Regions from separate parts of the Streptomyces sp. NBC_01622 genome, predicted to be linked through region 3. Evidence: riboswitches for the same ligand, from Rfam matches in the RefSeq annotation. Region 3 holds a riboswitch; each other region holds the start of a gene.
What was found. Region 3 has a riboswitch for cyclic di-AMP ahead of OH768_RS02370 (NlpC/P60 family protein). Riboswitches for the same ligand answer to the same signal wherever they lie in the genome.

Region 1: another riboswitch for cyclic di-AMP. It lies ahead of OH768_RS24580 (M23 family metallopeptidase); the one in region 3 lies ahead of OH768_RS02370 (NlpC/P60 family protein).
Region 2: another riboswitch for cyclic di-AMP. It lies ahead of OH768_RS08455 (peptidoglycan DD-metalloendopeptidase family protein); the one in region 3 lies ahead of OH768_RS02370 (NlpC/P60 family protein).
Region 4: another riboswitch for cyclic di-AMP. It lies ahead of OH768_RS21055 (transglycosylase family protein); the one in region 3 lies ahead of OH768_RS02370 (NlpC/P60 family protein).

Annotation. Positions count from the first base shown of each region.
Region 1 is NZ_CP109293.1:5,406,315-5,411,434, reverse strand. Features, by position in the region: gene OH768_RS24595 (alginate lyase family protein) at 1-37, shown strand, start outside; tRNA gene OH768_RS24590 (tRNA-Met) at 126-199, shown strand; gene OH768_RS24585 (PP2C family protein-serine/threonine phosphatase) at 332-1,489, shown strand; cyclic di-AMP (ydaO/yuaA leader) riboswitch at 1,642-1,798, shown strand; gene OH768_RS24580 (M23 family metallopeptidase) at 1,810-2,817, shown strand; gene OH768_RS24575 (aldo/keto reductase) at 2,874-3,818, shown strand; gene OH768_RS24570 (PrsW family glutamic-type intramembrane protease) at 3,825-5,120, opposite strand, start outside.
Region 2 is NZ_CP109293.1:1,823,409-1,828,528, forward strand. Features, by position in the region: gene OH768_RS08440 (Glu/Leu/Phe/Val dehydrogenase dimerization domain-containing protein) at 1-618, shown strand, start outside; gene OH768_RS08445 (TetR/AcrR family transcriptional regulator) at 663-1,277, shown strand; gene OH768_RS08450 (SGNH/GDSL hydrolase family protein) at 1,380-2,165, opposite strand; gene OH768_RS08455 (peptidoglycan DD-metalloendopeptidase family protein) at 2,355-3,272, opposite strand; cyclic di-AMP (ydaO/yuaA leader) riboswitch at 3,277-3,439, opposite strand; gene OH768_RS08460 (alpha-galactosidase) at 3,741-5,120, opposite strand, start outside.
Region 3 is NZ_CP109293.1:531,137-536,256, reverse strand. Features, by position in the region: gene OH768_RS02380 (endonuclease/exonuclease/phosphatase family protein) at 1-555, shown strand, start outside; gene OH768_RS02375 (hypothetical protein) at 562-1,026, opposite strand; gene OH768_RS02370 (NlpC/P60 family protein) at 1,234-2,901, opposite strand; cyclic di-AMP (ydaO/yuaA leader) riboswitch at 2,910-3,083, opposite strand; gene OH768_RS02365 (DUF1996 domain-containing protein) at 3,418-5,120, shown strand, end outside.
Region 4 is NZ_CP109293.1:4,687,574-4,692,693, reverse strand. Features, by position in the region: gene OH768_RS21065 (cytochrome P450) at 1-967, shown strand, start outside; gene OH768_RS21060 (transglycosylase family protein) at 1,167-2,132, shown strand; cyclic di-AMP (ydaO/yuaA leader) riboswitch at 2,326-2,499, shown strand; gene OH768_RS21055 (transglycosylase family protein) at 2,509-3,198, shown strand; gene eno (phosphopyruvate hydratase) at 3,501-4,787, shown strand; gene OH768_RS21045 (septum formation initiator family protein) at 4,914-5,120, shown strand, end outside.

The DNA of each region.
Region 1 (5,120 bases), 4.9 Mb from region 3:
CCGGCCGGCCGACAGCGACGACCTCTTCGTCTCCTGAGAGACCCTCACGCACGCCGGTAACCCGGCCGACTGAAACGTGTGTGACATCGGACCCCGCGGATGGCGTATAGTTGGGAACACAACGGCGCGGGGTGGAGCAGCTCGGTAGCTCGCTGGGCTCATAACCCAGAGGTCGCAGGTTCAAATCCTGTCCCCGCTACTCAAGGCCAAGGGCCGGAATCCAGAACATGGATTCCGGCCCTTGGTGTTTCCCCGGCCCTTCCTTTTTTTGTCCCGCCCCGGTCGGCCCACCCCGCTCGCCGCCCTCCCCGGGCCAGGAAAAACTGGACGCGTGGAGGAGGAGGGTCCGTATGTGCGAGCCGGCGGGCGCCTGCCCGGCGACCCCGTGCCCGACCCCGGCCTCGGCCCCGACGAGGGACGGCGGATCCCCCGCGTCCTCGCCCTTGTCCGCCGACTGCCCGCGCTACTGCTGATCGTCGGGGCGTTCTACGACTACCTCACCCCGCGGGACTTCACCGCGGCCCCGTTCTTGACCGCCGCCCCGCTCGTCGCCGCCCCGCTCTACTCCCGGCGCGGCACCGTGCTCACCGGGCTCGCCTCGCTCGCCGTCGTCCTCGCGATCCACCTCAGGCTCGGCATCCTCCTGCGCATCGACGCGGTCACCGAGGTGGCCACCGTGGCGACGGTCGCCGTCCTGGCCGTCCTCATCAACGCCCTCGTCCGCCGCAGCAGCGAACAGCTCGCCTCCGTGCGCGAGATCGCCGAGGCCGCCCAGCGCGCCGTACTGCCCGAACCGGCCGAGCGGATCGGCGGGTTCGAGATCGCGGCACGGTACGAGGCGGCGCAGGAGGGCGCGTTCATCGGCGGCGACCTGTACGCCGTGCAGGACACTCCGCACGGCGTACGGCTGGTCGTCGGCGACGTACGCGGGAAGGGCATGGGCGCGGTCGCCGCCGTAGCCGTGGTGATCGGGGCGTTCCGGGAGGCCGCCGAGCAGGAGGCCACACTGGAGGCGGTCGCACAGCGGCTGGAGCGGGCGCTGGCGCGCGAGGGCACCCGGCGCGACGGGCTCGACGCGTTCGAGGGGTTCACCACGGCCGTCCTCGCCGAACTCCCGCACGGCGACGGCGTCGTACGGATCGTCGACCGCGGTCACCCGCCGCCGCTGCTCCTGCACGCGGACGGCACCGTGGACACCCTGCTCGTCAAGGAGCCCGCACTGCCGCTGGGAATAGGGGAGTTGGGGTTCTGGCCCGACCGGGCCGAGGAGTTCGCGTTCCCCGGCGGCGCCACACTGCTCCTCTACACCGACGGCCTGTCCGAGGCCCGCGACTGCCACGGCGTGTTCTACGACCCCGGGGAGCGGCTGTCCGGGCGGACCCTCCGCAGCCCCGAAGCGCTGCTCGGCATCCTGGCCAAGGAGGTGCGCCGGTATGCCGGGGGCGGGATGACGGACGACATGGCGATGATCGCCGTACGCCGTCCATGACAGGTCAACTCACCCGTTTTTCGCCGGTCATGGGCTCTTCGTCCAGCAAGGAAAGGTTAATGATCAAGCGAACGGGCTTGGAAACGGGCGCCCGTGTCTATTAACGTTCGATAACGCAGCACGGTCGTCCCAGCCGTCACAAGAGACAGCTCCGTGCGCACGCGCCGAATCCCGCAAGGGAACCGGGGAACCACCACTTGGGGTGAATCGCACGTCGACAGTCGTGGGAACACGACCGGTTTACGCGCGTAGGAGACCTTCCTGCTCCGAACCCGTCAGCTAACCCGGTAGGCGAGAAGGAAGGAAAGGAGCACGCCCACGTGGCGTCCAACCAGGCTGCCCCAGAAGCCCCGTTCGTCTACGGCGGGTTCCGCCCCGACGAGGGCCCCTGGGAGGAGTGGAACCCCAGCGCGGAGTCCGTTCCTCCCAACCGCGGCAAGCACCGTGTCGCCAAGCAGCGTGGTGGCGGGGGATTCGCCCGCAGCTCCACCGTCCTGGGCGTCGGTGTCATAGCCGCCGTGAGCGCCGGCGGGATGGCCAGCGCCAACACCGGCAAGCCGCCCGTCTCGATCTCCCTGCCCGACCTGCCCTCCGTGGGCCATCTGCTGGACGACTCCGCCAGCACCCCCAAGGGTTCCGCGACCGCGCTCAGCAGCGTCGGCGTGACCACCACCGAGACCGCCAAGGGCACCTCGGACGCGGGCGAACTGCTGCGCAACCGGATCATGGAGCAGGCCGAGCTGCAGCAGCTCCAAGTCGACGGCAAGTCCCAGGCCGCCGCCGAGGCAGCCGTCGCCAAGCAGGTCGACGCCGCCGCCGCGAAGGCCGAGAAGGACGCCGCGCAGAGGGCCGCGGACGCCAAGAAGGCCACGGAGGCCGCCGCCAAGAAGAAGGCCGAGGCCGCGAAGCTCGCCGCGCTGGCCAAGCAGTACACGCTGCCGGTCGCCTCGTACACGATCACCGGCACCTTCGGCCAGGCCGGTTCCATGTGGTCCTCCGGCTACCACACCGGACTCGACTTCGCCGCGCCCACCGGCACGCTGATCAAGGCCATCCACAGCGGCACGGTCACCGAGGCCGGCTGGGCCGGGTCCTACGGCTACCGCACGATCATCACCCTCGACGACGGCACCGAGCTGTGGTTCTGCCACCAGTCCTCGATCAACGTCAGCGTCGGCCAGAAGGTCGCCACCGGTGACGTCATCGGCCGCGTGGGCGCCACCGGCAACGTGACCGGGCCGCACCTCCACCTTGAGGTACACATCAACGGCGCGGCCACCGCCAGCGACCCGGCACCCTGGCTGCGCAGCAAGGGCCTCAACCCCTGAGGCCCCTGGGGAACCCGCTGGAATATCCGGTTCCGGTCCGGCTGTTGGCGTAGAGCATGACTTCTCTTCGCAAGCTGGGCCGGTCCGACCTCGAGATCTTCCCGCTCAACCTCGGCGGCAACGTGTTCGGCTGGACCGCCGACGAGGCGACCTCCTTCGCCGTGCTCGACGCCTATGCCGCCGCGGGCGGCAACTTCGTCGACACCGCCGACTCCTACTCGGCGTTCGCCCCGGGCAACCAGGGCGGCGAGTCCGAGACCGTCATCGGCAAGTGGGTCAAGGCCCGCGGCAACCGCTCCGACGTCGTCATCGCCACCAAGGTCAGCCAGCACCCCGACTTCCCGGGCCTGTCCGCCGCCAACATCAGGGTCGCCGCCGACGCCTCCCTGCGCCGCCTGGACACCGACCACATCGACCTCTACTACACCCACTTCGACCAGGTCGAGGTGCCGGTCGAGGAGATCATCGGCGCGCTGGACGAGCTGGTGAAGGCGGGCAAGGTGCGGCACATCGCCGCCTCCAACATCTCGCCCGAGCGCCTTCAGGCCTCCCTCGACTTCTCCGACCGCGAGGGCCTGGCCCGCTACGTCGCGATCCAGCCGCACTACAACCTCGTCTCCCGCGACACCTACGAGGGCGAACTGCGGGACGTGGCCGAGCGCAACGGCCTGGCCGCGCTCCCCTACTTCGCCCTCGCGGCCGGCTTCCTCACAGGCAAGTACCGGCCCGGTACGGCCGTGGACAGCCCGCGGGCCGGGCGCGCCGCGCAGTACCTCGAATCGGAGCGCGGCCAGAAGGTGCTGACCGCCCTGGACGAGATCGCCCAGGCCCACGACGCCTCGGTCGCGACGGTCGCCCTCGCCTGGCTCGCCGCCCAGCCCACGGTCGCCGCACCGATCGCCTCCGCCAGGAGCGTCGAGCAGCTGCCCGACCTGCTCGCCGTGGCCGAACTGGCCCTCGCGGACGCCGAGATCGAGCAGCTGACACAGGCCTCCGCCTGAGGGTCGTCAGGACCGGTACGGGTTGTACGCGACATACGGCGCGGCCGTGTTCCCGTACACCCCGTACACCGGCCACGGCGGCACCACCACCGGCACCGGTGGCGCGATCCGCCGCGCCGCGTACTCCAGCGCGGGCCGCGCCACCTCCCGCCGCTGCCACAGCTCGTGCAGCAACTCCCTTTCCCGTACGGCGAAGTCGGCGCCGGCGCGGCCCCGCGCGGCCCGGTGGCGCAGGAACGCCAGGGAGGTCGCGCAGGCCTCGTAGCGGGCCACCGAGCGGGCCGCGGGACGGCCCAGGTGGTGGCCGGCGTAGTCGCGGGCCAGCCTGCGGGCCCTCATCGAGCCGAGCACGAACGGTTCGACGGGGGTCAGCCAGCCCGCGAGGACGTACACGGGCAACTCCTCGCGCACGGCGCGCAGTTCGCGCTGCCGGGTCCAGACCGCGAGCCAGGTCAGCAGGCCGAGCGCGGGCACCATGAACAGGCCGTAGACCTCGAAGAAGCCGTACTGGCCGAACGTCGAGGAGCCGTTCCAGACCGCGTGCATGCCCATCGCGAGGAGCAGTCCGGTCAGCGGTACCAGGACGCGCCGGACGTGCTGCCGGTCGGGGGAGAGCGCGGCGATGCCGAAGCCGATGCCGGTGAGGACGGTGAACAGGGGGTGCGCGAACGGGGACATGACGATGCGTACGAAGAAGGTCGCCGCGGTGACGGAGGTGAAGCCGCGGTCGCCGGTGAGCTGGTCGGTGCCGAAGGCGGTGCCGAGGTAGAGGATGTTCTCGGTGAACGCGAAGCCGGTGGCGGTGACCCCGGCTATCACCACCCCGTCGACGATCCCGGTGAAGTCCCGTCTGCGGAACAGGAAGACGAGCAGGACGGCCGCCGCCTTCGCCGACTCCTCCACGATCGGGGCTATCACCGTCGCGCCGAGGGTGTCCGCGCTGGTCGGGTCGGCGGTCGCGGTCGCTATCCATCTGGTGGCGAAGCTGTTGGCGACGATCGCTATCAGCGCGGCGGCGCAGGCGCCCCAGGCGAAGGAGAACAGCAGGTTGCGCCAGGGGCCGGGGTCGACCCGGTCCAGCCAGCGGAACGCGGCGACGAGCAGCGGCACGGGCAGTACGGCGAGCCCGAGACCCACCAAGAACCCTTCCGTGCCGGTCTGTTGGCGGACGAGGGCGAGGATGACGAGCCCGGAGAGCGCGAGCAGGGTGATCAGCGCGCCGTAACGGACCCCGTTCCGGTGCCACCAGCGCCCGCGCGGCACCTGGCCGGGCACACCACCGGCCGGGTGGCCGGGGTGTGG
Region 2 (5,120 bases), 1.3 Mb from region 3:
ACGCGGGTCGCCGTGCAGGGTCTGGGCACCATGGGCGGGGCCACGGCACGGTTCCTCACGCGCGCGGGGCTGACGGTGGTGGCCGTCGCCGACGTCAAGGGGACGATCGCCAACCCGGCCGGACTCGACGTGGACGCGCTGCTCGCGGCGCGGGACGCGTACGGCACCGTGGACCGGTCCGTGCTGCGCTCCGGCGACCGCGAACTCCCGGGCGGGGACTGGCTGTCCGTCGAGGCGGAGGTGCTGGTTCCGGCGGCGGTGTCGTACGCGGTCGACACCGTGAACCAGGGGGCGGTCACCGCTCGCTGGATCGTCGAGGCGGCCAACATGCCGGTACTGCCGGAGGCGGAGGAACTGCTCTCCGCGCGCGGGGTCGTCGTACTGCCGGACGTGGTCGTGAACTCCGGGACGAACGCCTGGTGGTGGTGGACCCTGTTCGGCGACATCGGTGCGGACGCGGACGAGGCGTTCGCCCACACCCGGCGTTCGATGCGCGCCCTGATCGAGCTGATGCTGGCCCGCGCGGAGGCCGACGGCACGACACCGCGCGCCGCCGCGCACGCCATCGTCGCCGACCGGCTGCCGGTCATCGCGGAGCGGTTCGGCTGGTACCGGTGAGGCACGGGGCAACAGCTTCGCGGGCCACGGAATAAGGTGGCCGGGTGGCGAGAGTGCGGTTGGGTGTGGCGGAGCGGCGTGCGGAGTTGCTGCGGGCCGCGGTCGAGCAGATCGAGGCGCGGGGTGTGGCGGCGGTCAGGATCGCCGATGTGGCCTCGGCGCTCGGGGTGAGCAACGCGCTGGTGCTCTATCACTTCTCGACCAAGGAGAAGCTGGTCGCCGCCGCGTTCGCTCATGCCGCCGAGGACGATCTCGCGCATCTGCGCAAGCTGCTCGGCCGGCGGACGACCGCGCTGCGCCGGCTGCGTGCGGCGGTGCGCTGGTACGCGCCGACCGGGCAGGCCAAGGGGTGGCGGCTGTGGATCGAGGGCTGGGCGGCGGCGCTGCGCGAACCCGCCCTGCTGGAGGTCACGCGCGATCTCGACCGGCAGTGGAAGCAGGCGCTCGCGGAGGTCGTCGCCGAGGGGGTGATCGCGGGCGAGTTCCACTGCGCGGACCCGAACGCCGCGGCCCTGCGCCTCACGGCTCTCCTGGACGGTCTGGCCGTACAGATGACGGCGTACGCGGGCGCGGTGTCGCGGACGCGGGCCCTGGAGTGGGTCGACGAGGCGCTCGCGCGGGAACTCGGCCTGGAGCGGGCGGCGTTGACCGCTCCCTGAAACGGGCGGTACCGGACGGAGTTCTCCGGCATCGGGGAACGGCCCGCGGTCGCTCTCACACCCCGGGCACGTCCTCCTCGGCGCGTCGCTCCCGTCGTTCCGTCAAGCGACCGACTCGATCCGCATCTTGATGTCGTCGGGCGACAGCGCGCCCTTGGCCTCCACGTGGTCGCCCGAGGACTCGCCGCGCAGTCGGCGTCCGATCCACGGCACCAGGTACTCGCGCGCCCAGTGCACGTCGTCGCGGCGGATGTCGAGCGTGCCGCGCGGCGGAAGCGGCGGCCAGGGCTGGTCCGGGTCGGCCGGGACCTCGACGCCGAGGACCTGACCGGCGCGGAGCGCCACGCGCGTGTGGCCCTCGGGAGAGAGGTGGAGCCGGTCGCCGTCCCAGGCCCGGCGGTCCTGGACCGTCTTCAGAGACCACAGGTCGAGCACCGGGCAGCCGTAGCGGTCGGCGATGGCACGCACATGCCCGTTGTAGGTGGCGATCTTGCCGCGCAGATGCTTGAGCACCGGCACACCACGGGTGTCGAAGCCGGTCGTCACCAGGACGGTGCCGACGGCGGAGGTGAGGTCGGCGACCGCGCGTTCGAAGCGCTCGGCCACCTCGTCGGGGTCGGTGCCGGGACGGATGATGTCGTTGCCGCCCGCGCAGAAGGAGACCAGGTCGGGGCCGATCTCCTTGGCCCGGGTGAGCTGGTCGGCCACGATCTGGTCGAGCAGTTTCCCGCGCACGGCGAGGTTGGTGTACTCGAAGTCGCCCTCGGGCCGCCGGTCCGCGAGCAGTACCGCGAACCGGTCGGCCCAGCCGACCATCGCCCCGTCGGGCCCGGGGTCGCCGACGCCCTCGGTGAAGCTGTCCCCCACCGCCACGTACGACCCGATCACTGATCTGTTGCCACTCTTCGAATCGTTAGCCACGGCAACCATAGTTCACCCTGGTGTGTGACCTACGCGATCGTAATATGGGGTTGACGGACGGTGAGATAAGCCACTTGTAAAGGGTTGTCCAAAGTCGGAATAAGCCCCTGGTCAGGGGCGTTGACCCCGGGAACTGCCCTGCACCGGGCCCTGATGTCAGCCGACGGTGACGCCGTGCGAGCGGAGGTAGGCGACCGGGTCCACGTCCGAGCCGTAGTACGGAGTGGTCCGGATCTCGAAGTGCAGGTGCGGGCCGGTCACATTGCCGGTCGCGCCGGAAAGGCCGATCTGCTGACCCTCGGTCACGGTCTGGCCGGCCGAGACGGACAGCTGCGACATGTGGGCGTACTGCGAGTACTCGCCGTCCGCATGCCGGATGACGACCTCGTTGCCGTAGGCGCCGTCGTAGGCCGCCGAGACGACCGTACCTGCGGCGACCGCCTTGACGGTGGTGCCGGTCGGGACGACGAAGTCGACGCCCGTGTGATAGCCGCTGGACCACATGCTGCCCGCGACGTGGTAGCCGGTACCGATGGTGCCGCCGGTCACGGGGAGGGTGTAGCCGCTGGAGGTGCTGGTGGTGTCGGCGCTCTGGGTGGCGGTCGTCTTCTTCGAAGAGGAGGACGAAGTGGACGAAGTGCCGGACGACTTGGCCGTGCTCGCCCCGGTGTCCGTGCTCGTGCTCGTCGTGGCCTTCTTGCCGAGGGAGAGCTTGAGGCCCGGGTGGATCAGCGAGGGGTCGGCGCCGATGGCCTCGCGGTTGTCCTGGTAGATCTTCTTCCAACCGCCGGTGACGTCCTGGTCCTCGGCGATCTTCGCGAGCCAGTCGCCCGCCTTCACCGAATACGTCTTGACGCCTTCGGTCTTGGCGGTCGCCGCCTTCTGCGTCACCGTCTTCTCAGTTGCCGGAACCGATTGAACGGCCTTTTCCGGAGCGGAAGTCGAAGTGGCCGCATGGGCGCCGGTGGCCCCCATGAGCGGAAGGGCGAGCGCGGCACCGCCGGTTCCGGCTAGGGCTATCGAGCGGGTGAGGCGCTGGGACTTGGGACGGCGGTGCTTACCCTTCGCGGGCATGACGAATTCCTCTCCGGCGCCTGCGGGGTGAGCTGTCGGGTGCGGGCTGGAGATGCCCGGCCGCGCGCTGGGCGCGGCTTTACCCCAAGCCCGTTCCGGAGACCGGAACAGGCGTCCTACCTGTGGGTCCCCCGCTCCTGCCGCATACGGGTGGGTGTGTGCGGAGTCCGGTCGGCGGCAGGATTGGGCGTCCGTCCGGATTGGTGGCGAACGTAAGCGAGGAAGACGCAAAGGGACAAGCAGGAGGTTCCACGGTTTTGTGTTTCTTGTGATCTCCTGTGGGAATTCACAGTCACCCTGCGTGAATTCCCACCCGACTTCGCCCTCAATTCCCCTGGAAAAGCATGTCAATTACGTGAACATGACGAGCGACGTACGGTCACGGATATGACGCTGCTCACGTACAACCCCTCAGCTTCCCTTATTCCAGAGCGAGTTGTAACGAAGGCTGCAATTCGGACAGAAGGCTCAGATGCGACGCAGCCGGAGAACCGTCGCATCGAGGTCACCCCGCAGCCCGGTCCGCAGCCCGTGGTGCAACAGGACAGCGCCTCGGTGGACTTCGCCCGTTTCGAGGCATTCGTACGACGCCGCCGGGTCGAGTCCGCGCAGCCGGAGCGCCGGTACCGGCTCGCCGTAGTGCTGCGCCTGGAGCAGGGCGAGGACGACGCTCTCGTCGCCGCGCGTGTACTGCACGGCGCTCAGTCCGCCGGTCGGCGGGCGCAGCCGGTGGAGGTCGCCGTGCTGCACGAGCGGCCGGATCTCCTTGTAGAGGCCGATCCACTCGCGGGCCTCGGCTAGTTCCTCCTCGGTCCACTCCGAGAGGTCGCCGCCCACGCCGAGCACCCCGGCCATGGCACTCACGAACCGGAAGCGCAGGCTGCTGACCCGGTCGTTGAGCTGGGTGTTCGGGCTGTCGGTGACCCAGGCGGCCATCACGCGCGCGGGGTGGATCTGGCTGAAGCCGTGCTGGATGGCGAGCCGGTCGAGCGGGTCGGTGTTGTCCGAGGTCCACACCTGGTCCGTACGGCTGAGGATGCCGAGGTCGATCCGGCCGCCGCCGCCCGAGCAGGACTCGAAGGCCACACCGGGGTGGGCCTCCCGCAGCCGGTCCAACAGGGCGTACAACGCGCGCACATGGTCGACCCAGAGGCGCTGCGGATAGGCGTCGCCGGGCCAGCCCGCGTCGGTGAAGCAGCGGTTGAAGTCCCACTTCACATAGTCGATGGGGGCGCTGGAGAGGAGGCCGTCGAGCTGCTCCCAGAGATACTCCTGGACGTCCTCGCGGGCGAGGTTGAGGACGAGCTGATTGCGGAACTCCGTCCGCTTTCGCCCCTCCTGGTACTGCACCCAGTCCGGGTGGGCGCGGTAGAGGTCGCTGTCCGGGTTGATCATCTCGGGCTCGACCCAGATGCCGAACTGCATGCCCAGTGAGTGGACGCGGTCGGCGAGCGGCTTGAGGCCGGCGGGGAAGCGGTCCGGGTTGGGGGTCCAGTCGCCGAGTCCGGCACGGTCGCTGGTGCGGGCGCCGAACCAGCCGTCGTCGACCACGAACAGCTCGACGCCGGCCGCCGCCGCACGCTGCGCGAGCACCTCCTGCTGCTCCTCGGAGATGTCGAACTGCGTGGCCTCCCAGGAGTTGTAGAGCACCGGCCGGTCCCGGTCGGCGTCCGGGATGACGTACGTCCGCTGGTAGTCGTGCCAGGTGCGGCTGGCGCCGCCGAAGCCGGCGTCGCTCCACAGGGCCGCGAAGAGGGGTGTCGTGAAGGACTCCCCGGCCGCGAGGCTCAGCAGCCCGGACTCGTCGTACCCGACGCCGCCGGTGATCTGCACGCGCGCGTCCGGGAG
Region 3 (5,120 bases):
GCGCCGCGCGTCCACGGAACCGAGGCACTGGAGCCCGAAGTCCCGTCACAGGGCGTCGCGTTGCTGTCCCGGCTGCCGGTCCGCGAGTGGCGGGCCCTACGGCTCCCTCCGGGCCCGCTGGCCGTGCCGCTGAAGGTGGCCGGGCGGACCGCTCCGGTGCTGGCCCGCGATCAGCCCAGGGCCGCCCTGGCCGCCGTACTGGAAGGACCGCGCGGCCCGTTCACCGCGGTGGCCGTCCATCTCTCGTTCGTACCGGGCTGGAACGTCCGCCAGTTGCACACCGTCCGCCGCTGGATCGCCGATCTGCCCCAACCCCAGCTGCTGCTGGGCGACTTCAACCTGATCGGCGCGCTGCCCAGGGTCGCCCTCAACGCGACCGCGCGCCGGAGCTGGCGGGGTCCGGCCGGGCGGGCGACCTACCCCTCGCACCGCCCGCGCGTCCAGCTCGACCACATCCTGGCGAGGGGGCTCGACGCGGACGCGGTGGGGACGGCGCACACACCGCGGACGGCGATCTCGGACCACCGGCCGCTGGTGGTGGAGCTGTCGCTGTGACCCGGTTCAGTTCCACAGGGGATAGGTCACGACGTGCGCGAACCTGTCCGGCCTTCCGTCGGTGTAGGTCAGGCTGATCCGGCCGTACTGCCGTACCCCCGGATGCCGCTTCCACGTCTGCGCGTTGTCGAGCCGGACGACGACCGGATACGAGTGGAACTTGCCCGCCGCGCAATAGGGTTTGCAGTCGTTCACCCAGTTGACGCCCGTCGCCGTCGCGGAGTTGGCGTCCCAGTTGGTCCAACGCAGCGATGCCAGACGGCTGTTGCCGTCACCGCAGGCGAGCACGAAGTCGGCGGGGCGCACCTCGGGATGCCAGAGGCAGTCGACCAGCACGGGGACCGCGGACTGCCGCTGGGAGACCGGTTGCGCGCGCACCGTCGCCGGGGCCGCGGACGAGGTGTCCACGGCCGGCGCGAGCAGGGCGGCGGCACAGACCGTGACGAGTCCGACCATGGTGTGTTTGTACATGTCCGCTCCCGGCCGCCTGTTCGTACCCGTCGCTCCGCACCCGCACCGGTGGTGGGCCCGCCCGGCGAGACACGGTCGTCGTCCGTCTTCCCGTTCGACGCTACGACCGTGTCCTGGGTTCCACCACTCGTACAGACCAACGACGCGGCCCGCCGGGAGTAGCGGGGTGCACGCGACCGGCGCCGGGAAACCCCGGCCCCGAGCGGCTCAGGCGGGCCGTACGGCGCCCCGGATGGCGGCCGAACCGGCGTAGAAGATCGACTCCTCGCGTATCGGCGTGCCGGGGCTCGGCGCGTGGATCATCAGGCCGTTGCCGGTGTAGAGACCGACGTGGTCGATGCTGTCGTAGAAGAAGATCAGGTCGCCGGCGCGGATGTCCGTGAGGGGGACGAGGGCGCCCGCGCCCGACTGTTCCTGGGCGGTGCGCGGGAGCAGGACGCCCGCCGCCTTCCAGGCGGCCTGGGTGAGGCTGGAGCAGTCGTACGCGTCCGGTCCCGCCGCGCCCCACAGGCACGGCCTGCCGATCTGTGCGCGGGCGAAGGCGAGGGCGGTGGCGGTCTTGCTCTGGGTGCCGGCGTCCGGTGCGGTGGGGGTGACGCTGGCGGGCGTCGGGCTCATGGGCGGGGCCGGAGGGAGCGTGACTTCCGGGGCCATGGCCGGAGGGGCGGGGGGTGCGAGTGCGGGGGCGACGGACGGGGCCGCGGCGAAGGAGACCTCGGGGGCGGGGGCGGTCGGCTGCCACTCCTGCTGCGGCGGGCGCCAGGACGGTTCCGGTGCGGGCTGCCAGGCGGGCTGGGCCGGGGGCTCCTGGGGGATCAGAGGCATCTGCCCCGTGGACCAAGCAGGTTGCTCGGTCACTGCGGGCATCTGCCCTGTCGACCAGGTCTGTTGCTCGGTCACTGCGGGGAACTGGCCGGTGGACCACGGCTGTTGCTCGGTCACCATGGGCATCTGTCCGGTGGACCAGGTCTGTTGCTCGGTCACCATGGGCATCTGTCCGGTGGACCAAGTGGTCTCCGGCGCGGACCAGGCCGTCTCCGGGAGCGGCCAGGTGGCGCCCGTCGGCGCGGTCTCGGTGCGCGGTGCGCCGATGGCCGGGAGCAGGTCCAGGCTCGCGGTGAGCGGGTCGAAGGCCGGTGCCGGGGCGGTCGCGTACTGCTGTGGTGCCATGACGCTCCCGGGCGGCACCTCGACGGCCGAAGCGGGCGGTACCGGCGGCAGGTCGAGGACGGTCGCCGGAGGCATCTGCGACATCTGGGCCTGAGCCATCTGTGCGATCTGGGCGATCTGAGACATCTGCGACGCCTGCGACATCTGGGCCTGAGGCACCTGCGTCTGCGACATCTGCGGCATCACAGGTGTCTGTTGTGCGCCGGGAGGCAGCGCGGCGATGGGTGCTGCGGTCAACTCCAGTGCGGGGGCCGTGAGTTGCGGGGCGGTGGGCTCCGGTGCGGCGGTGGTCCCCGCGGTCAGTTCGGCCACGGCGCGGCCGGGCTGCGCTTCGAGCGCGCGGTCGGTGCTCTGGGGCTCGGGACGTCGTTCGGACCGCTCGGGGCGGGATTCCGCCGGGCGGGCCGGGGTCCTGCCGGGCGGCAGGATCGCCGGTACGGTCGGGCCCAGTTGGGTGCGGGCGCGGTCGAACAGTTGCCGGGTGACGGCTTCGACGGCGGGGTCGGAAGGACGTGACGCGCTGGGGCGGGACTCGACACGCTTGCGCGGTTTCCCGGACATCGCACGTGTGGCGTTGTAGTTTCCGGTGGCCGTCTCGGCCCTGTCGTAAAGGGAGTTGATCCGCCGCTGGACTTCGTCGCGGCTGGGTCGGTCGTCCACGGTGGGGCCACTGCCTCCGGTGCGCGTGCGTCGTTCTGCCGGCATGGCAGACCTGCTCCTTCCGCTTCGCGCCTACCGGGTTAGCTGTCGGGTTCGGGCGTCGATCACGGAAGGTTTGCCCTACGGTCCTTGCCCTGAAGGGCAGTTGGACCGATTCACCCCAAGTTCGGTTGGGTCCCCGGCTCCGGCTGCCGCGAGCGACACGCCGGACTCGGCGCAAGCCGTGCGGCCCGGCGCCGATCGCCGGAGTAGGTCGTACGGCCTGAACGTCAACTTAGCCAACGTGTGTGCCTCGTGTGAAGGTTGAAGCGCGATATGTCCGATACGTATTTGTGACCTTTACCTCGCCCTGGTGTGTCGAGGGGGCAGGAGCCCGCCGGGGCCGGTGATCCATAAGAGGTCGCTATGAATTTCTGGGACGGTTGAACACACCGGGACCGGGCTCCGTATTGGGTCGGGGGATTTCCATGCCGGGACGAGCCGGGCCGACCGATACGTGTAGGAGCAACTTCCTTGGCACGCAACACGCGCAGACGCCCCACAGGCGCACGACGCGCGACGATGGCAGCAGTCGCCCTGATGCTGGGCGGCGGAGGACTGGTGGCGGCGAACGTCTACGCGTCGGCGTCCGAAGGCGGTTGGGGCGGTGACTCCGCCCAACAAGGGTCTCCGGACGCGGCGTCGCGAGGCGCGACGATCGACTGCCCGGACATCGGCACCCAGTTGACGACGGTGCCCGACGAGGCGAAGACCGACGTCGACAAGGAACTCGCGCTTCTGGACCAGCAGATAACCGAGGCCTACCAGAAACTCCGGGACTCGACGGAGTCCATTCGCCAGGACGCCTCTTTCGCCGACAACGCGATCATGAATCCGCTGAAGGAGAAGCGGGCGGCGACGATCGGACGGATCGACGACGCCATCGCACGCGTCGGGGACCGCCCCCAGGGACTCGACGCCCTCGCCGGCTGCACCCTGATCGCGCCCACGAACGAGACCGGCGACCAGGGCGGCAACGGCGGCGACCAGAGCGCCAGTGCCAGTGCCAGCACCGGAGACCAGGGGCAGCAGGGCCAGCAGCAGTCCACCAACGGGCCCGTCGCCTCGGACTACGCGGACATCACCTCCGTACAGCCCAACGTGAACGCTCGGCAGGAGCAGGCGGGCGCCTCCCGCGGCACGTTCGTCACCGCCTGCGGGGTGAACGAGAACGGCCTGTTCAACTCCGACAACGTGATCGTCGCCCCCGGCGTCACCAACGGCGCCCACCACTTCCACGACTACATCGGCAACCAGTCCAACAACGCCTTCGCCAGCGACCAGGACCTCGCGAACGCCGACACGAGCTGCGAGAACCCGGGCGACAAGTCCACCTACTACTGGCCAGTCCTGCGCCTGCAGAACGGCAAGCAGGAGCGGGACGCCGACAAGCCCGGCGGCGGCACGGAGGGCAACACCGGTGAGATCGTCACGGCCAAGCAGGTCACCCTGACCTTCGAGGGCAACCCGCAGAGCAAGGTCGTCGCGATGCCGCGCCTCCTGCGCATCATCACCGGCGACGCCAAGGCCTTCGTCAACGGCCCCGCCAACGCCAACGCCTCCTGGAGCTGCACCGGGTTCGAGGACCGGCAGCTCAAGGACAAGTACCCGCTGTGCCCTTCCGGCAGTGACGTGGTGCGCACCTTCAAGTTCCAGAGCTGCTGGGACGGCCGCAACATCGACAGCGCCAACCACCGCACCCATGTGGCCTTCGAGGCCGCCGACGGCGCCTGCCCGGACGGCTTCAAGGCCATCCCGCAACTGGTGCAGCGGATCGTCTACGCCGTCGACGCGCCGAGCCTCCAGGACGGCGGCAGGACGAGCCCGCTGTTCGCGGTGGACTCCTTCCCCGAGCAGCAGCACAAGCCCGTCACCGACCACGGCGACTTCATCAACGTCTTCGACGAGGGCCTGATGAACGACATGGTCACCTGCATCAACAGCGGCGAGAAGTGCGGCGCCGGCACGGACAACGACCCCGGATCGGGCGGCGGTTCGGGTTCCGGCGGCGGCTCCGGCAACGGCTCGGGTACGGGCGGCGGTTCCGGTGAGCCCCAGGAGTCCCCGACGGCCACCGACACCGCTACGGCGACGGCCACCGCGACCGCGTCCGACGAGCCCGGCGGGAGTGGCGGGAGTGGCGGCAACGCGGGGAATGGCGACAACGGAGGGACCGGCGGCAACGGCGACCAGCCCACCGCCGATCCCGCGACGAGCGCCCCGGA
Region 4 (5,120 bases), 4.2 Mb from region 3:
GTTGGTCAGCAAGGCGTTCACACCCCGCCGGGTGGCCGAATTCGCACCCCGGGTGCAGGAGTTGACGGACCATCTCATCGACCAGTTCGCGGGGAGCGGCTCCGCCGACCTCATCCACGACTTCGCCTTCCCGCTCCCCATCTACGCCATCTGCGACCTGCTCGGCGTCCCCCGCGAGGACCAGGACGACTTCCGGGACTGGGCGGGCATGATGATCCGGCACGGGGGCGGACCGAGGGGTGGCGTCGCGCGGTCCGTGAAGAAGATGCGCGGCTATCTCGCCGACCTCATCCACCGCAAGCGCGCGGCCCTTTCCGACAGCCCGGATCCACTCCCCGGCGAAGACCTCATCTCCGCCCTCATCCGCGCCTCCGACCAAGGCGAGCACCTCACCGAGAACGAAGCCGCGGCGATGGCCTTCATCCTGCTCTTCGCCGGCTTCGAGACGACCGTCAACCTCATCGGCAACGGTACGTACGCCCTCCTCACCCACCCCGAGCAGCGCGTCCGCCTGGAGAAGTCCCTGGCCGCCGGTGAACACGACCTCCTCGAAACCGGCGTCGAGGAACTCCTGCGCTACGACGGCCCGGTGGAGCTGGCGACCTGGCGCTTCGCCACCCGCCCCCTCACCCTCGGCGGGCAGGACATCGCGGCCGGCGACCCCGTACTCGTCGTACTGGCCGCCGCGGACCGCGATCCGGAACGGTTCGCCGATCCCGATGTCCTCGATCTCGGACGGCGTGACAATCAACACCTCGGTTACGGCCACGGCATCCACTACTGCCTCGGCGCCCCGCTCGCCCGCCTGGAGGGGCAGACCGCGCTCGCCACCCTCCTCACCCGCCTGCCCGACCTCCAACTCGCGGCGGATCCGGCCGACTTGCGCTGGCGCGGTGGCCTCATCATGCGCGGACTGCGCACCCTGCCTGTGGAGTTCACCCCACGGGAGGGCACACCAACCCCGTAATCCCGGACCGAACCCGACCGAACAGGCCATCTCGCCCTGTAAACCCGAAGATGACAGTTCCTCAACTCTGTGATCTTCACGTGATCTACGTGGCATTAACTTGTGACAAGTGATCGACTGCGGCTACGTTCACGTACCAGCGCGGCGCCCCGCAGCACCCGCCGCGTGCTCTCCCAGTCGTCACGCGAAAGGCCTCCGCATGCTCTCCGGGAACGGTCGTCACCGTCGCCCCCGTCAGGCTCCGGCAATCCTCGTCGCGGCCGGCGTGACCGGCTCCGCCATCGCCATCCCCCTCCTCGGCGCCGCCGCCGCGAACGCCGCCGACGGCACCACCTGGGACAAGGTGGCCGAATGCGAGACCGGCGGCTCCTGGAGCGAGAACAGCGGCAACGGCCACTACGGCGGGCTCCAGATAACCCAGGACGACTGGAACAAGTACGGCGGCGAGGACTACGCCCCGACCGCCGACCTCGCCAGCCGTTCCCAGCAGATAGCCGTCGCCGAGAAGATCCTCGACGCCAAGGGCACCTCCGCGTGGATCACCTGCGCGCTGCTCTCCGGCCTCACCGCGACCTCGGGCTCGGCGAACGTCGACACCGGCGTCGCGAGCGACTCGCCGTCGACCAGCTCGTCAGGCTCCTCGGGTTCTTCGGACTCCTCCGACTCTTCCGGTGCCTCCGGATCGTTCGGGCTGTCCGACTCCGGCAACACGGAACCGACTCCCTCCGACTCGTCCGGCAGCGACTCGCAGAGCCCCACTCCCTCCGCAACGGACAATCCCACTAAGTCCGACAAGTCCACCACCCCTTCGGCGGACGACAGCTCGACCACCGCATCTCCGAAACTCGATGAATCGGACAATTCGGAGCAGGCGGTGGGTAAGTGGAGCCTCGTCGACACCGGCGCGCTCGACGGCGCCGCCGACCAAGGGGTCGAGCAGCAGACCACCGGCAAGCACCGCGGAGCGAGTGCCGAGGAGGGTGCGGTGCCGCAGACCTACACCGTCCGCGCCGGCGACTCCCTCGCGTCGATCGCCGACTCCCTTGACTTCGGCGGCGGATGGCGCGCGCTCTATGCCGAGAACAAAAAGGTGATAGGCGCCGATCCGACCGCGATTGTCGCCGGTCAGACCTTGGACGTCAGTGCTGAAACGGGCGGAAAGTAGCAGCAAAACAGCGGGAGTTCACGTCATACTTCGCGCCGAATGTCCGCTTTGGTGAAAGTGTGGGATGAGTCTCAGAAGCCCTGATCGTCTTTGAAATTCCGTGGTTTCCCTGTCTACGGTCAAGGCCGCTCGTCACCACGAGCCCCGGCTGCCGCACACGCCGAGTCCTGCCAGCGGCCTCCGGGAACATTCGTCGCGTCAAGCGCCGTAGGCAGGAGCGGGGGACCCAAGGTAAGTGCCGGGCCCGGGAGTTGAGAGACGACCGGAACCGGCTTGGGGTTAAGTCGCGCACCGTGAGGTGCGCGGCCGGGCAACTCACACGGCCCGAACCCGACAGCTCACCTCGCAGGCGTCGGTGAGGGGATTGGGATTTTCCATGCTGTTTTCCAGCAAGGGCAAGCACCGCCGTCCGTCCAAGGCCACCCGCGTCGCCACGCTCGCCGGCGTGACCGGCGTCGCCATCGCCGCCCCGCTCATGGCGGCCGGCAACGCCTCCGCCGCCACCGCCTCGGAGTGGGACACCGTCGCCCAGTGCGAGTCCGGCGGCAACTGGTCCATCAACACCGGCAACGGCTACTACGGCGGCCTGCAGTTCTCCGCCTCGACGTGGGCCGCGTACGGCGGCACCGCCTACGCCTCCACCGCGAACCAGGCCTCCAAGTCCCAGCAGATAGCCGTGGCGGAGAAGGTTCTCGCCTCCCAGGGCAAGGGCGCCTGGCCCGTCTGCGGCACCGGCCTGTCGAGCGCCACCTACTCCGGCGGCAGCTCCAGCTCGTCGAGCAGCTCGAACAGCTCCTCCAAGAGCACCACCGAGCGCTCCACGTCCAGCACGACCGCCTCCCGCTCCGCCGAGCGCCCGGCCGCCAAGAAGACCGTCTCCACCCCGACCGGCAAGAAGGTCAAGAAGGGTGACGGCGAGTACAAGGTCGTCAAGGGCGACACCCTCAGCTCCATCGCCGAGAAGCACAAGGTCAAGGGCGGCTGGCAGCAGCTGTTCAAGCTGAACAAGAGCATCATCGACGACGCCGACTTCATCTACCCGGGCCAGCAGCTTCACCTGAAGTGACATACAGGCCTCTCAGCTGAACCACAGCGCCCTCACAACCGTGGACTCCATCATGGAGACCTCGTGAGGGTCACCCCCGTCCCCCACGGGCTCCCCGCTCCGGTGCGTGTTCCCCCGTACGCACCGGGGCGGGGCTTTTTTGTTTCCGCTTCAGGGAACCTTTTTGTTCCGTTCGGAAACAATTTACTCTCGGTTCTGTCCATCAGGCGGCCGACCGGATGGCCAATCGCCCCGAGCCGGTTAGGCTCGTCTCGCAGAGCCGCTGCGGTGTTGCCGTAGCCGCGTCAGACCCCAAGAAGGAGATGCTCGTGCCGTCCATCGACGTCGTCGTAGCCCGGGAAATCCTGGACTCCCGAGGCAACCCCACGGTCGAGGTCGAGGTCGGCCTCGACGACGGCAGCACGGGTCGTGCCGCCGTTCCGTCCGGCGCCTCCACGGGTGCCTTCGAGGCCATCGAGCTGCGTGACGGTGACCCCAACCGCTACGGCGGCAAGGGTGTCGAGAAGGCCGTTCTCGCCGTCATCGAGCAGATCGGCCCGGAGCTCGTCGGCTACGACGCCACCGAGCAGCGCCTGATCGACCAGGCGATGTTCGACCTGGACGCCACCGACAACAAGGGCTCGCTCGGCGCCAACGCCATCCTCGGCGTCTCCCTCGCCGTGGCGCACGCCGCGTCCGAGGCCAGCGACCTGCCCCTCTTCCGCTACCTGGGCGGCCCGAACGCGCACCTGCTGCCCGTTCCGATGATGAACATCCTCAACGGCGGCTCGCACGCCGACTCGAACGTGGACATCCAGGAGTTCATGATCGCCCCGATCGGCGCGGAGTCCTTCTCCGAGGCGCTGCGCTGGGGCGCCGAGGTCTACCACACCCTCAAGAAGGTGCTGAAGACCAAGGGCCTGTCCACCGGCCTCGGCGACGAGGGCGGCTTTGCCCCGAACCTGGAGTCCAACCGCGCCGCCCTCGACCTCATCATCGAGGCCATCAAGCAGGCCGGTTACATCCCCGGCGAGCAGATCGGGCTGGCGCTCGACGTCGCCGCGTCCGAGTTCTACAAGGACGGCAAGTACGAGTTCGAGGGCAAGTCCCGCTCGGCCGCCGAGATGACCGAGTACTACGAGGAGCTCGTCTCCGCGTACCCGCTCGTCTCCATCGAGGACCCGCTGTACGAGGACGACTGGGCCGGCTGGAAGGTCATCACCGACCGCATCGGCGACAAGGTCCAGATCGTCGGCGACGACCTCTTCGTCACCAACCCCGAGCGTCTCGCCCGCGGCATCGAGGAGGGCACCGCCAACGCCCTGCTCGTCAAGGTGAACCAGATCGGCTCGCTGACCGAGACCCTGGACGCCGTCGAGATGGCCCAGCGCAACGGCTTCAAGTGCATGATGTCCCACCGCTCCGGCGAGACCGAGGACACCACCATCGCCGACCTCGCCGTCGCGGTGAACTGCGGCCAGATCAAGACCGGCGCCCCGGCCCGCTCGGACCGCGTCGCCAAGTACAACCAGCTGCTCCGCATCGAGGAGATCCTCGACGACGCGGCGGAGTACGCGGGCCGCAGCGCCTTCCCGCGCTTCAAGGGCTGAGACCGGTAACGGGCTGACCACGCCAGGAGCCCACCGGGTCAATCCTTAGCCAGTCGTACGTACGTCCCCGCACCCGGTCCCGTACCGTGTGCGGGGACGTACGCACGTGTGAAGGGGAGGCGGGACATGGCCGTGAAGGACCGGGACCGGTTCTCCACCACGACCAGGCTCAAGCTGCTCGGCGAGCAGACGGCGGCCCGTGTCTACCGCTCCCAGACCAAACGGCAGGCCCGCCGCTCCCGGCTCACCGGCCGGGCGGCCCTCCTCGCCCTGGTGCTGTGCTCGCTGATCGTGGCGCTGGCGTACCCGATAAGGCAGTACGTCTCCCAGCGC